DNA from 2 places in the Nocardioides aquaticus genome. Region 1 is predicted to be linked to the other one. Evidence: riboswitches for the same ligand, from Rfam matches in the RefSeq annotation. Region 1 holds a riboswitch; the other holds the start of a gene.
What was found. Region 1 has a riboswitch for cyclic di-AMP ahead of ENKNEFLB_RS22560 (transglycosylase family protein). Riboswitches for the same ligand answer to the same signal wherever they lie in the genome.

Region 1 (7,097 bases):
CGAGCGGATCAGCCCCCAGCCGCCCTCGCCGATGTCGGTCTCGGTCGCCAGGACCGGGCCCAGCGTGTTGAAGGCGCCGCTCGTGATGGCGTTGAGCAGGGAGAACGAGGCCACCACCACCCACAGCCAGGTCGTCGAGGTGAGGTAGGTCCACCCCTCGCGCAGGTCGGCGAGCACGCCTGGCGGGTCCTCCCGGGGCAGCGGAGGCGGGATCCGTACCCGCATCAGGAGCAGGGTGGCCGCCACGTAGGTGAAGCCGTCGACCGCCAGGGCCCACCCGGGCCCGATCGTGACGACGAGGAGACCGCTGATCGCGGGGCCGAGCACCATCAGCGCGTTCTCCGGGACCGCGAGCACCAGGTTGGCCTGCTGGAGCTGCGCGCGTGGCACGAGCTGGGGCAGCAGACCGGCCATCGCCGGCATCCCGGCCGCCGTCGCCGTCCCGTTGAGCGCGGCCAGCACCACGAGGTGCCAGAGCTCAGCGGTTCCGCTGATGACCAGAGCCGCCATGCCCAGCTGGCTCACCGCGGACAGCACGTTGGTGGCCTGCATGACCAGGGTGCGGCCGAACGTGTCGGCGAGGACGCCACCGGCGAGCAGGAAGACGACCATCGGGATGCTGTACGCCGCCAGCACGATGCCGAGCGCCGTGGCCGAGTCGCTCACCTCGAGCACCGCGAAGGCCAGGGCGACGCCGGCCATCGTGGAGCCGGCGCGGTCGACCAGGCGCGAGAGGGCGTAGTAGCGGAAGTTCGTCTCGCGCAGCGGTGCCAGCACGGATCCACCGTCACTCACGGGCCGTCCCCTCCCCCGCCCCTCGGGGTCGCCGAGGCGGCACGGCGCACATCGACGTCTCTTCGTCGTCTGCCATCGCTACCTCCCGAGAACGACTCGGAGGCTAGATCGCACAGGTGGTGACTGCCAATCGCTTTCCAGGACCAGCTGTCGGATGGTGGATCCTGCGATGGCGTCGGTCGCCCTGTCGACCGGACGGGGCGGGCCACGTGAGGCATCATGTCGCGGGTGCCCCGTCGAACCGCCGCGCGTCGCCGACACGGTGCCGCTTTCGTCCTACCGCTGATCTCCGTGTTCTGGGCAGGCGAGCTGGGGCACGGCGGGAGGTTCACCGGCTCGGACCTCTTCGCTGTCGTGGCGCTGTGCGGGGCTTCTGGCGTTGCCTGGCAGCTGCTGCACCGCAGAGACGTGGTGGACCGCCTGACGCACTTCGCCTCGGCGTTCACGGTCGTCACCGCGTTCCTCGTCGTCGCCGCGTGGGACAGCTCCCTGTCGTCCGCCATGGGAGCGGGCACGGGCCTCGGCGCAGTCCTCGTCGGCCTGGTGTACACCGAGCAGCTCCTCCGAGACCGCGACCGTCGGCAGGCATCGACGCGGGCCACGGCCCACAGCCTGGGACGCGCGAGCTGACCCCCGGCGTCAACCGCGCATCGAGCCGCCCTTGACCGGGCGGACCTCCTGCGGCCAGCCGCATCCCTCCGCCACGCGGCCACCCCAGTAGCGGGCCTGGTCCTCGGTCTCCACGTCGATGATCGTGAACCCGCCCAGCCACTCCTCGGACTCGGAGAACGGCCCGCTGGTGAGGGTCAGCGTGCCGCTGGTGGCGTCGGCACTGAAGGCCTGGTCGAGCTCCTCCACGAGCCCGCCGGCGAACACCAGCACACCCTCGGCCCTCATGTCCTCGATGACCGCGCGCGAGGTGGGTCCGCGACTGCGGAACCACTCCTCGTCGTGGTCGCCGACCCACTGCTGGTTGAAGAAGATGAGGTACTCGGCCATGCCTGCTGCGCTCCCTCCCTGTCGTCGTGGCGGACCCGGCGTCCGCCTCCACCATGACGACAGCATGCCGCGCGAGCGAGGTGTGGGGAGGCGCCCCGGAGGCGGCGTCCGTCGCTACGGGCGCGGTCCTAGCGCGAGAAGGTGACGTGGATCGTGCCGCTCTCGGCGACCTCGGACGTCATGCGGTGGGTGCGCTCCAGCCCGCGCAGGTCCTCCCACACGCGGTGACCGCGGTCGAGCAGGACGGGCGCGACGGCGACGTGGAGGTCGTCGACGAGGCCGGCACGCAGGAACGATCGGGCGGTGCCGATGCCGCCCCCGACGCGCACGTCGAGCGCGCCAGCGGCCTCGCTCGCCTCGGCGAGCACGCAGTCGAGAGAGGCGTCGCGGAACCGGAACGACGTCCCTCCCCGCATCTCGACCTCGGGCCGTGGTGCGGTGCTGGTGAGGACGTAGACCGGGAAGCCGAACGGTGGCTCGTCACCCCACCAGCCCTTCCAACCGGGGTCGTCCGGGAACGAGTGCAGACCGAACATGGCGGCACCCATGATCTCGGCGCCGATGCCCTCGAAGGACGCCGCGGCGTAGGCGTCGTCGACACCGGTGGTGCCCGTGCCGCTGGTGTCGCCGAAGACGCGCTCCTTGACGGTGCGGGTCGCGACGTAGGCGGTGGTCAGGAGACCCCAGTCCTCCCCCATCGGGTTCTCGGGACTGCCGCCGGCCGAGGTGTAGCCGTCGAGAGAGCTGAAGAGGTCGATACGGACGCGGGTCATGTCACGTGACCTCTCTTGCGGGCGGGCTCGGACGGAAGCCGGTCGGCTTGCCGTTCGGCCGGCGAGGTGACCAGCCGCAGCGCGGCCGACCATGGCCTCACGGTGGCGCCACGAGCGGACAGCCGTCAACCGCACCCCCGGCCGGGGGCCTTGACGGTCGCCGGCGTCCGACCTAATCTACAACCAAATGGTTGTACGACTCGAGCTCACCCACACCGAGGTGGACCGCATCTTCCGGGCCCTCGCCGACGCCACGCGCCGCGACATCCTGCGTCGCACGATGGCGGGGGGAGCATCGGTGTCCCAGCTGGCGGCCGCGTACGACATGTCCTTCGCGGCCGTCCAGAAGCACGTTGCCGTGCTGGAAGGAGCCCGTCTCGTGACCAAGCAACAACGTGGCCGCGAACGCATCATCCGCGGAGACCCCGAGGTGGTGCAGAAGGCGCAGGCCCTGCTGAACCGCTACGAGGAGATCTGGCGCTCTCGGATCGACCGACTCGACTCCCTGCTCGCCGAGGACTGAACCGACCTACCCGACCTGGAGACAGCCATGCCCATCACCTCGGTGAACCGAGACCCTGCGTCCCTGACCATGACCGTGGTCGCCGACTTCGCAGCCGACCTGCAGCGCCTCTGGCAGGTCTACGTCGACCCGCGTCAGCTGGAGCGCTTCTGGGGCCCGCCCGACTACCCCTCCACGTTCACCCGTCACGACGCCGCCCCCGGCGGACGCTCGACGTACCGGATGACCGGTCCGGACGGGCAGACCCACGGCGGCTACTGGGAATGGATCTCGGTCGATCCGCTCACGAGCTTCGAGGTCCGCGACGGCTTCGCCTCGCCTGACGGCGAGCCGAACCCCCAGATGCCCTCCATGCGGATGCACTTCCTCTTCGAGGAGCGCGGAACGGGGTCGCGGGTCACCACGACGACCTACTTCGCCACGCTCGAGGAGCTCGAGCAGCTCGTCGAGATGGGCATGGAGGAGGGGCTGCGGGCGGCGATGGGCCAGATGGACACGGTTCTCGCAGACCTGACGGCGTTCGCCGCCGGGGACGGCACGGTGTGCCAGATCCTGTCCGAGACGCAGGCACGCATCACTCGAGTCATCCACGGGCCGATCGAGACGGTGTGGCAGGCACACCACGACGCCGCACTGATGCGACGGTGGCTCCTCGGGCCGGACGGGTGGACGATGCCGGTCTGCGACGTCGCCACCACGGTCGGCGAGAAGTACCGCTACGAGTGGGAGCCGGCCGCCGGCACCGCCGGGGAGCGCTTCGGCTTCGAGGGCGAGCTCCTGGAGTCCGTCCGACCGTACCGAGCCGTGACCACCGAGCAGATGATCGGGATGCCGGGCGACGGCACCCTCAACGAGCTCACGCTCACCCCGGTCCCCGAGGGCACCCTGCTGGCGGTGGTCGTCACCTTCCCCGACGCTGCGACCCGGGACGCCATCCTGGCCACCGGGATGGTCGACGGCATGGAGACCAGCTACGCCCGGCTCGAGCGCGACGTCATCGGCTGACGCGAGGCGCTCGGCCGGCACCGGCAGGACGGCGGGGCGCCCGCAGCCCTGGCGCTCGGCCGCGGTCACACGTACGATGCCCGGGCTGCCGCCACCGGGCGGGGCGACAACTCGACACCAGCACGGTCACGCCGAATCCTGCCCGCCGCCGCTGATACTCACCACGGGCAGGAGCGGGGGACCCAGGTTCCACGCGGCCGCCGACACCCGTCCCGACGGGACGGCGGCCACTCGGGGCGAAGCCACTGCGGTGGCGGGGCACCTTTCTGCTCCAGCCCGACAGCTCACCTCGCAGGCGCGGGAAGGAACTGGCCACATGCCTGCGATCCACGCTGCCTCCACCGCCTCACGCCTGCTCGTCTCGGCCCTGGGCTCCGCCGCGCTCGCCGCCTCGCTGCTCACCGTGGCCGCGCCGGCCGCCGACGCCCACACCGGCCCGAACCGGTGGGAGTGCCTCGCCCACTACGAGTCCACCCACCGGTGGCAGGTGAACACGGGGAACGGGCACTACGGGGGCCTCCAGTTCTCGTTGTCGACCTGGCGCTACTACGGCGGCCCCAACTACTCGAAGAACGCCTACCCCCACAAGGCCACCCGGGCAGAGCAGATCAAGATCGCCAAGCGCGTCGCCTTCCGCGGGTGGGGGGACCGGAAGCCGCAGGGCGGTGCGTCGGCCTGGCCGAACACCTGGCCCCGCTGCTCCTGACCGCCGGGCCCGACCTGCTGGTCGGTGGGCGGCCTGCGAGCCGCCCTCCGACGAGGGTGCGGCCCCGATAGCGTCGGGAGGTGCCCAGCCGACGCCCCTCCCCCGCGCGTCGACGCGGCACGTCGTCCCGCCGCAGCGGCAAGCGTCCGCGACCGTTGCCGACCGCCGGGCCGGGCGAGCGGCTGTGGGTGCTCGACGTCCCTTACGGGACCCAGGTCGACGGTGCCGCCTGGCACCCGGCGGTCAGGTCGCACCTGTACGTCGGGCGTGACCTTCCTGCGCATCTCGCGCCGTACGCTCCCGGTCCGTACACGCTGGGTCGGTTCGTCGAGAACACGCTGAACCCGGAGAGCCCCACGCCGTCCCCCGCACCGACCGACGCGCTCGAGCCCCGGCGGATCCAGTTCGAGGCCGCCGACGCGATCGCGGCGCGCGCCGAGGCGGGCGGACGACAGTTCCTGCTGGCCGACGAGCCCGGCGTCGGCAAGACGATCTCCGCGGTCCTCGGGGCGACGGCGGTGGGCGACCTCCGCGGCGCGCGGCGGGTGCTGGTCGTCGCCGACCGGCCCGCCGCGATCACGATCGGCCACTGGTGCCGCACCATCGCAGCCCTGGGCGACGGCGGCCTCGAGTGGGTCGTGATCACCTGGGACCGCCTCGAGAAGGTCACCGACCACCCGTGGGACGTGATCATCGCCGACGAGGCCCACGCGCTGCGGCGGACCACGACGAAGCGGTGGAAGCACTGGGCGAGGATCTCGGGGCACGGGAAGCCCCACGACACGGCGCCGTTCGTCATCGCGACCACCGCGACGCCCGGACACACGCCGCTGGAGCTGCCGTACCTCGCTCCGGCCTACGCGCAGGTGCTCGACGAGCCGATGAAGGAGTGGACCTCGGCCGCGCACCCCGGGGCGACGTTCGCCAGCGCGCTCGATCGCCACGGCGTCGGCGTGGAGCAGCAGGGGCGCTCCGGCGCGACCTGGACCACCGACCCGGCGCGGCGCGCCGCGGACCTCAAGCTCGTCCGCGGCTGGCTCGCCGACGAGCGGCCCCCGGCGATGCTGCACCGCGCCGCGCCGTGGGGACCCGTGCCGATCTCCGGCATGCCGGTCGCGCTCACGCCGACCGAGCGGCGCGCGTACGAGGCCGAGTGGGGCGAGTTCTGCCGCGAGATGGACCTCGCGCGACGCGGTCGCAGCGTCTCGAAGGGGCGGGCCGCGCTGCTGCGCTTCCGGCAGAAGGCCGGACTGATCCGGGTCGAGTCGACCGTCGACTGGATCGCCCAGCAGGTCCAGGCCGAGCGGCAGGTGGCGTGCTCGGTCGAGTTCGTCGCGACCGCCGCCGACCCGATCGCCGACCGGCTGCGCGACGCCGGGATCGAGGTGGCCACGATCTACGGCCGCGACCGGTTCGACCCCGAGGCCGAGCGGCTCCGGTTCCAGACCGGGCAGGCGAAGGTCTGCGTGTTCACCACGGTCGCCTCGATCAGCCTGCACGCCGGCGAGACCCTCCCCGACGGTCACCAGGCGAGCACCGAGCCGCGGGTCGGCGTCTTCCACCAGGCCCGCTTCTCCGGCATCGCCGCGCGCCAGGTCACCGGCCGCACCCACCGCGACCACCAGGTCTCGCCGTGGCACATCGCCTACGCCGAGGGCACCGTCGAGGAGCAGGTCGGCAAGGTGATGGTGGAGCGGATCGCCGCCGCGTCCGACACGGTCGGCGGTGACACCGCCGGTCTCACCGACGTCGCCGAGCTGCTCGGGGTCGAGTGGCTGCCGGCCGCGGCCCTGACCGAGGACGACACCTGACCGAGGACGACACACCTGACCGGGTCGAGGCCCCCGGTCACCGGTCACGCCAGACGGGGTGAGGTGGTCTGCGAGGGTGGGCTGATGAGCGAGACGAGCATCCGCAGCCACCAGGAGTCCCTCACCGTCGAGGCGTCGGCCGAGACCCTCTACGACCTGGTCTCCGACATCACCCGGACCGGCGAGTGGAGCCCGGTCTGCACGTCCTGCTGGTGGGACGACGACGCCGAGGCGGGTCAGGTCGGCGCCTGGTTCACCGGCCGCAACGAGCTCCCGGACCGGACGTGGGAGACCCGGTCGACGGTGGTCGCGGCCGAGCGCGGGCGCGAGTTCGCCTGGGTCGTGGGCGGCAGCTACGTCCGCTGGGGCTTCACCTTCGACCCCGCCCCGACAAGCACCACGATCACCGAGTCGTGGGAGTTCCTGCCCGGCGGGATCGCCATGTTCGAGGAGAAGTTCGGCGACCGGGCGGAGGCCGAGATCGC
Region 2 (7,097 bases), 820 kb from region 1:
CGCCAACGGGCCTCACGCGAGCGGGCGCTCACCGAGCGCGAGCACGCGGTGCTGCTGCTCCTCGCGGAGGGGCTCGGCTCGGCCGGGATCGGCGAACGGCTGTTCCTCGCCGAGTCCACGGCCAAGTCCGACATCACCCGGATCTACCAGAAGCTCGGCGCCGCCAACCGGGCGCAGGCCCTGGTCACCGCGATGCGGTCGGGCCTCCTGTCGTCGGTGGACCCCTCGTCCCGATGATCTGGACCTAGTCCGAAAGGACTAGATCGGTGTGTCCGATCGACTCTCAGATCGCTCCCGGGGTCCGCCGAGAACTCGTGTGCGGGGCCACTCGACCCGCCTCGGACGTCCCCCCACACGAAGGAACCCCACATGATCGACAAGCTGATCGCCCTCCTCGCCCAGACCCGCCGCACCGCCGGTGAGCGCGGCGCCTCCGCCGTCGAGTACGGCCTGCTCGTGGCCGGCATCGCCGCGCTCGTCGTGGTCGCCGTCTTCGCGATCGGTCCCGTGGTCAGCGAGGCCTTTGAGGACACTTGCGACACGATCGAAACCGAGAGTGGCGCCGCCGCCACGGCGACGTGCTGAACTGACCTCATCTCGCCGCCCGACGGCCCCCGCTCCCACGGAGCGGGGGCCGTCGGCGTATCAGGACCCCTCAGCCCGCGAGCGCGTCCAACCGGTCCCGCCACGCCTCGGTGAGGTCGGCCTCGTCCCACCCGAAGTCCGCCCGCAGCGCCCGGCTCACCGACCCACCGCCGTCGACGGCGTCGTAGAGGTCCACCAGGGCCTCCTCGCCACCGCGGTCGGCCAGCACCAGGCAGGCCACCCAGGCCGCCTCGTACGTCGCGCCGAGGTGCGTGGCGCCGGTCGCGAACTCCGCCTGCCCCGGCAGCGTCCGCGGCAGGCCGTCCTCACGGACCTGCTCGACGACCTGGGCGGCCGTCGTCGACAGCGGCAGGTCGACGTCGCGCAACGCGACGTAGTCCGCGAACCCCTCCAGCAGCCACAGCGGCAGCGCGCCGCTGCTGGGCGCGCGGGTGGCGACGTGCACGGCCTCGTGGCTCATCACGACCTGGGCGCCCTGCGCCTGCAGCTGGCCGAAGACGTCGGGGTTGAGGAAGATGTGCACCGGCGAGCCGGTGGGTGCGCCGTCGACGGCGGCAGTCACCGCGGCGATCGCGCCGTACGTGCCGGGCTCGACGCCCAGGGCGGCGTCCAGACCGGCCTCCCCGGCCGGGACCTCCACGACGAGCCGGCCGTCCCAGCCGGTCAGCACCCGCTCGACGACGGCGACCGCGCGGTCGGCCCGGGCGTCGTACGCCTCCGCGTCGGGCCCGGTGGACGAGGCGGCCTGCACCACCAACGTGGTCGGTGACGAGGCGACCTCGACCGGGCCGGTGAGCCACACCGGGCTGCGCCCGGCGCCGGGCCCGCTGCCGTCCACCGGCGCGAGGGCCACCACCCGGGTGCCGTCCTCGTCGGTGACCAGGTCGACCGAGGTCTCGGTGGAGGCGACGTCGCGGTCGTAGCCGGCGAAGCGCCAGGCGACCTCCACCTCGGCCCGCCAGCGGCCGTCGGCGTCGACCGGCGAGGTCTCCTCGACGTAGCGGAGGTCGAAGTCGACGACATCGATCGCACGGGCGTTGGCCACGACGGCGTCCAGCCGCTCCTGGGCGGCCGGGTCGGCGCCGAGGCCGGCCAGCGGCCCCGGGTCCCGGCGCTGCACCGCGCGCTCGACCTGCTCGACCGCCCGGGCGGCCGCCGCGCCGTCGGCCACGACGGGCAGCCCGGTCCCGGGCTCGGCCGAGCCGGCGACGTACCGGTCGGGGGTCAGCGCGGCCCAGGCCACGGCCCCGGCGACCAGCAGCAGGAACAGCACGAGGCCGGCCCTCCACCATCGTGGACGACCGGCCTCGCGCCGAGGCGTGGCGTGCTCAGCCAGGGCGGACCGCACCGGAGAACGGCATCGAGAAGACCGGGGCGATGGCGACGCCGGTGCCCGGGTTGGCCGCGTGCACGATCTGGCCGTTGCCGATGTACATGCCGACGTGGCTGACCGGGCTGTAGTAGAACACCAGGTCGCCGGGCTGCAGGTCGGAGGACGACACCGACGGGCCGGAGCTCATCTGGGCGCCCGAGGAGTGCGGCAGGCCGACGCCGGCGGCGCCCCAGGCCATCATCGTCAGACCGGAGCAGTCGAACGCGTCGGGGCCGGCCGCGCCGTAGACGTAGGCGTCACCGACCTGCGACATCGCGTAGCTGACCGCGGCACCGGCCCCGCCGGAGGCGGGCACGCTCGCGGCGGGCTCCTCCTCGGCCTCGGGCTCGGCCTCGGGCGTGGTGGAGCGGGAGACGGTGGCCTGCGAGCGGGCGGCCTCGGCGGCCTGCGCGGCGGCGAGCCGCTCGCGCTCCTCGGCCTCGAGGTCGGCCAGCAGCGCCTCGGCCTCGTCGACCTTGGCGTCGATCGTGTCCTTCTCGGCCTTGAGCCGCTGCTCGACGACCTCGACCTCGGAGGCGCGGTCCTCGGTGGCGCCGGCGCGCAGGTCGAGAGCCTTCAGCTCGGTGGCGTAGTCGGTGAACATGCCCTGCTGGAGCTGGTAGAACGCCGACATGGTGCTCATCTGCGAGACGAACGCCTGCGGGTCGTCGCTGACGACGACCTGGCCCATGGCCGAGAGGTTGTCGCCCTGCATCTGCTGCAGGACGGTGTCGCGGACCTGCTCGCGCACGGCCTCCAGGCGACGGTCCTGACGCTGCTGGTCGGACGAGAGGGAGTCGAGGTCGTCGGTGAGCTCGTCGAGCTCCAGCCGGGCGTCGTTGTAGCGCTCGGAGGCGATCTCGGCCTCGTGGTAGAGGGTGTCGACGCGGGACTTCACCTCGTCCAGCGTCGGCTCGGCCGCGGCGGGCGAGGACGACACCAGGCTGACGCCGGCGACGAGGGTGAGTCCGGTGAGGACGCTGGCAAAACGATGACGACCGTGCTGCAAAGCGGGCGGTCTCCCTTGTAGTCGTGACGTCTACCAGGTGAGCTGACGGATTCGGGCTCGACTGTGCCCTACCCCCGCCCGGCCGCACGCGGCCGCGCCAGGGGATTCACCCCAGGTGCTTGGTTCCCCGGCTCGCTCCCCGACGGATCGGTTCGCAACTCGACGCGGTGCCCGCCGCTGACCCTGGTGGTCGACGTCCTCGGGCACCTGAGCGGCCACCCTAACCTCGGGCCCGCGACCGACCAAACGTGCGTCCACAGGCGTGACGTTGGTCCTGAGGGGCCGATTCGAGGAGCTGCCGGGGTCAGGCCGACTCGACCTCGGGACCGTCGACGGGCTGCACCAGGCGCAGTGGCGGCACCAGCCCGCCGGCGGCCAGCAGGTCGAGCGCGCGCCGCTCCTCGTCGTCGAAGGTGAGCTCGGGCGGCGGCCCGAGGAGCACCGTCACCACGCAGTCGTGGCAGGCCAGTCCGCGGACCACGCAGGAGTCGCAGTCGATTCTCGTCGTCATGGGACAGAACGTCGCACCCGCCGCCGACAGCCCTCGCGCACCGACCCCACGGACCGCGCGTCCTCCGCACCGCTGTCGGTGCCGCGACCTAGCGTCACGACCGTGACCACCGCTCCCCCGACCCCGTCCCCGCGCTGGGAGGTCCAGCGCAGCCTCGACGAGCTCGGCACGCCCCTGCGCGACGTCACCTTCTGCGTGGTCGACCTCGAGACCACCGGGGCCTCGGTGCGCGACGGGTGCGAGATCACCGAGATCGGCGCGGTCAAGGTCCGCGGAGGGGAGGTGCTCGGGGAGTTCCAGACCCTGGTCGCCCCCGAGGGCTCCATCCCCGCCTTCATCTCCGTGCTGACCGGGATCACCAACGGCATGGTCGTCGGCGCCCCGCGCATCGAGGCGGCGCTGCCGGCCTTCCTCGAGTTCGCTGCCGGCTGCGTCCTGGTGGCGCACAACGCCCCCTTCGACATCGGCTTCCTGCGCCACTTCGCCAGCGCCCAGGGTCGCGCCTGGCCCGAGGTCGAGATCGTCGACACCGCCCGGCTGGCGCGGCGCGTGATCACCCGCGACGACGCCCCGAACTGCAAGCTGTCCTCCCTGGCCCGGGCGTTCGGCTCCCCCACCACGCCCGACCACCGCGCGCTCTCCGACGCCCGCGCCACCGTCCACGTGCTGCACGCGCTGATGGAGCGCCTCGGCGGCGTCGGCGTGCACACCCTGGAGGAGCTGCAGACCTACACCTCCCGGGTCAGTGCCGCGACCCGCCGCAAGCGGCACCTCGCCGACGGCCTGCCCCACGCCCCCGGGGTCTACCTCTTCGAGGACGAGCGTGGCCGCGTGCTCTACGTCGGCACCTCCCGGGACCTGCGCACCCGCGTGCGCACCTACTTCACCGCCTCGGAGAAGCGGAGCCGGATGGGCGAGATGGTCGCGCTCGCCGCGCGGGTGCGGGGCATCGAGTGCGCCACCCCGCTCGAGGCCGAGGTCCGTGAGCTGCGCCTGATCGCCCACCACAAGCCCGGGTACAACCGCCGTTCGAAGTTCCCCGAGAAGACCACCTTCGTCAAGCTCACCCGCGAGCCGTGGCCCCGGCTCTCCCTGGTCAAGGCCGTGCTGGAGGACGACGCCGACTACCTCGGTCCGTTCGCCTCCCGGCGCGCCGCCGAGCAGTGCCTCGACGCGCTGCACCAGACCTTCCCGGTCCGTCAGTGCAGCGGCCGGATGCCGGCGCTGCCCTCCCGTACGCCGTGCGCGCTGGCCGAGCTGGGCCGCTGCCTGTCGCCCTGCGACGGCTCCGTGGACCAGCTCACCTACGGCGCCGTCGTCCGGCGGCTGCGCGACACGCTGCTGCGCCGCCCCGACGACGTGGTCGACACGATCAACCACAAGATGGCCGCGCTGGCCGCCGAGGAGCGCTTCGAGGAGGCCGGCGCCCACCGGGACCGGCTGGCCTCCTTCGTCCGCGCCGCGTCCCGCACCCAGCGGCTCGGCTCCCTGGCCGCCTGCCGCGAGGTGGTCGCCGCCCGGCGCGAGGACGACGGGCGGTGGGCGGTCCACGTGGTACGCCACGGCCGGCTCTCCGCGGCCGGCGTCATCCCGCCGGGCGCCGACGCGCACTCCTGGGTGGACACCCTGCGCGCGAGCGCCGAGACCGTCGCCGCCCGGCCCGGGCCCGTGCCCGCGGCGAGCGCGGCGGAGTCGGAGCGGGTGCTGCGCTGGCTGGAGCAGCCGGGCGTACGCCTGGTGGAGGTGGAGGGCGAGTGGACCTGCCCGGTCCGCGGGGCGGCGCCACACCTCACCCGGCTCGCCCCGGGCCCGCGCGACCCGGCCACCGTCGGGCTGCCCTCACCGGCCGGCGTCTCCTAGGCTGAGCAGATGATCACCGCCATCGTGTTCGTCAAGGCCGACGTCGCCCGGATCCCCGAGGTGGCGGAGTCCATCGCCGAGATCGACGGCGTCTCGGAGGTCTACTCCGTCACCGGCACCATCGACCTGATCGCGCTGGTGCGGGTCCGCCACCACGACGACGTGGCCCACGTGGTCGCCGACCGGCTCAACAAGGTGCCCGGGGTGAGCGAGACCGAGACCCACATCGCGTTCCGGGCCTACTCCCGCCACGACCTCGAGGCCGCGTTCTCCCTCGGCCTGGACTGACTCTCAGGCCCCGGCGGCGGTGACCCAGGCCGCGAGCGTGCGTGCCGCGGCACCGGAGTCGATGGCCTGCGCGGCCCTCTCCACCCCGGCCGCGAGCGCGTCGGCGAGCTCGGCCGACGGGTCGTCGTAGACCGCGAGCGCCGCGCCGGCGTTCAGCACGACCGCGTCGCGCACCGGGCCGGTCTCCCCGTCGAGCAGGCGGCGGACCACCCCGGCGTTGTACGCCGCGTCGTGCCCACGCAGGTCCTCGGCGGTGGCCGGCGGCAGCCCGAACGCCGCCGGGTCGATCTTCGTGCGCACGACCTCGCCGTCACGGACGACCCAGACCGTCGACGTGGTGCTGGTGGTCAGCTCGTCGAGCCCGTCGTCGCCGCGGAAGACCCACGCGTCGGCACCGCGACGGGCCAGGACACCCGCCATCACCGGGGCCGCGCGCAGGTCCGCGCAGCCGACGGCCATCGCCTGGGGACGCACCGGGTTGGCCAGCGGACCGAGCATGTTGAAGGTGGTGCCGATGCCGAGCTCGCGCCGCGTCCCGGCGACGTGACGCATCGCGGGGTTGAAGGCGGCGGCGAAGCAGAACGTGATGCCGGCCTCGACCGCGACCTCGGCGACCCGCGACGCGGGCAGGTCGAGCCGGATGCCCAGCGCCTCGAGGACGTCGGCCGACCCGCTCTGCGAGGACGCCGACCGGCCGCCGTGCTTGACCACCCGCGCCCCGGCGCCCGCGGCGACGATGGCCGACATCGTGGAGATGTTGACCGACATCGACCGGTCTCCCCCGGTGCCGACGACGTCAAGCAGACGCCCGGGCACCTCCAGGGGCGTCCGGGCCTCCCACATGGCGTCGACCAGGCCGGCGACCTCCTCGATGGTCTCGCCCTTGGCACGCAGGGCCACCGCGAAGCCGGCGACCTGGGCCGGGGTCGCGGCGCCGGCGAGGATCTCGCCCATCGCCCACGTGGTCTGCTCGGCCCCGAGGTCCTGTCCGGCGACGAGCGCGCCGAGGACGTCGGGCCAGGTCGTGGCGCTCACGCCCGGCTCAGGCCGGGACGCGCGAGCGCAGCAGGGTGACCACGGTCTGCGCCAGCTCGATGGGGTCCAGCGGGTGCGCGACCGCGCCGTCGGCTCGCGACCAAGTGGCCAGCCAGGCGTCCTGCGGGCGCCCCGTGAGCACCAGGACCGGCGGGCAGTTGTAGATCTCGTCCTTGAGCTGCTTGGCGATCCCCATCCCGCCCGCCGGCGCCGCCTCGCCGTCGAGGATGGCCAGCGCGACGCCGCCGGCGTCCATGACCTTGATCACCACCGGCTCGGTCGCGACCTCGACGTACTCGACCTCGGGCAGGTCGGGGTGCGGGCGGCGCCCCAGGGCCAGGATCACCTGCTGCCGCGTGTTGACGTCGTCGCTGTAGACGAGCACCTTCAGGGGGGCCGGGGAGGTCGCGTCGCTC

Region 2: it holds a riboswitch for cyclic di-AMP, as region 1 does, so the genes downstream of both, ENKNEFLB_RS07530 (C40 family peptidase) here and ENKNEFLB_RS22560 (transglycosylase family protein) in region 1, are expected to answer to the same signal.

The regions. Positions count from the first base shown of each region.
Region 1 covers NZ_CP075371.1:2,367,346-2,374,442, reverse strand. The annotation lists gene ENKNEFLB_RS11475 (MFS transporter) at 1-795, opposite strand, end outside; gene ENKNEFLB_RS11470 (hypothetical protein) at 1,087-1,425, shown strand; gene ENKNEFLB_RS11465 (YciI family protein) at 1,435-1,794, opposite strand; gene ENKNEFLB_RS11460 (dihydrofolate reductase family protein) at 1,923-2,567, opposite strand; gene ENKNEFLB_RS11455 (ArsR/SmtB family transcription factor) at 2,755-3,090, shown strand; gene ENKNEFLB_RS11450 (SRPBCC family protein) at 3,118-4,095, shown strand; cyclic di-AMP (ydaO/yuaA leader) riboswitch at 4,215-4,405, shown strand; gene ENKNEFLB_RS22560 (transglycosylase family protein) at 4,412-4,801, shown strand; gene ENKNEFLB_RS11440 (DEAD/DEAH box helicase) at 4,882-6,612, shown strand; gene ENKNEFLB_RS11435 (SRPBCC family protein) at 6,697-7,097, shown strand, end outside.
Region 2 covers NZ_CP075371.1:1,548,156-1,555,252, reverse strand. The annotation lists gene ENKNEFLB_RS07545 (response regulator transcription factor) at 1-237, shown strand, start outside; gene ENKNEFLB_RS07540 (Flp family type IVb pilin) at 370-585, shown strand; gene ENKNEFLB_RS07535 (hypothetical protein) at 656-1,879, opposite strand; gene ENKNEFLB_RS07530 (C40 family peptidase) at 1,935-2,918, opposite strand; cyclic di-AMP (ydaO/yuaA leader) riboswitch at 3,001-3,147, opposite strand; gene ENKNEFLB_RS07525 (hypothetical protein) at 3,292-3,498, opposite strand; gene ENKNEFLB_RS07520 (DEDD exonuclease domain-containing protein) at 3,601-5,358, shown strand; gene ENKNEFLB_RS07515 (Lrp/AsnC family transcriptional regulator) at 5,368-5,646, shown strand; gene trpD (anthranilate phosphoribosyltransferase) at 5,650-6,681, opposite strand; gene ENKNEFLB_RS07505 (Rv3143 family two-component system response regulator) at 6,689-7,097, opposite strand, start outside.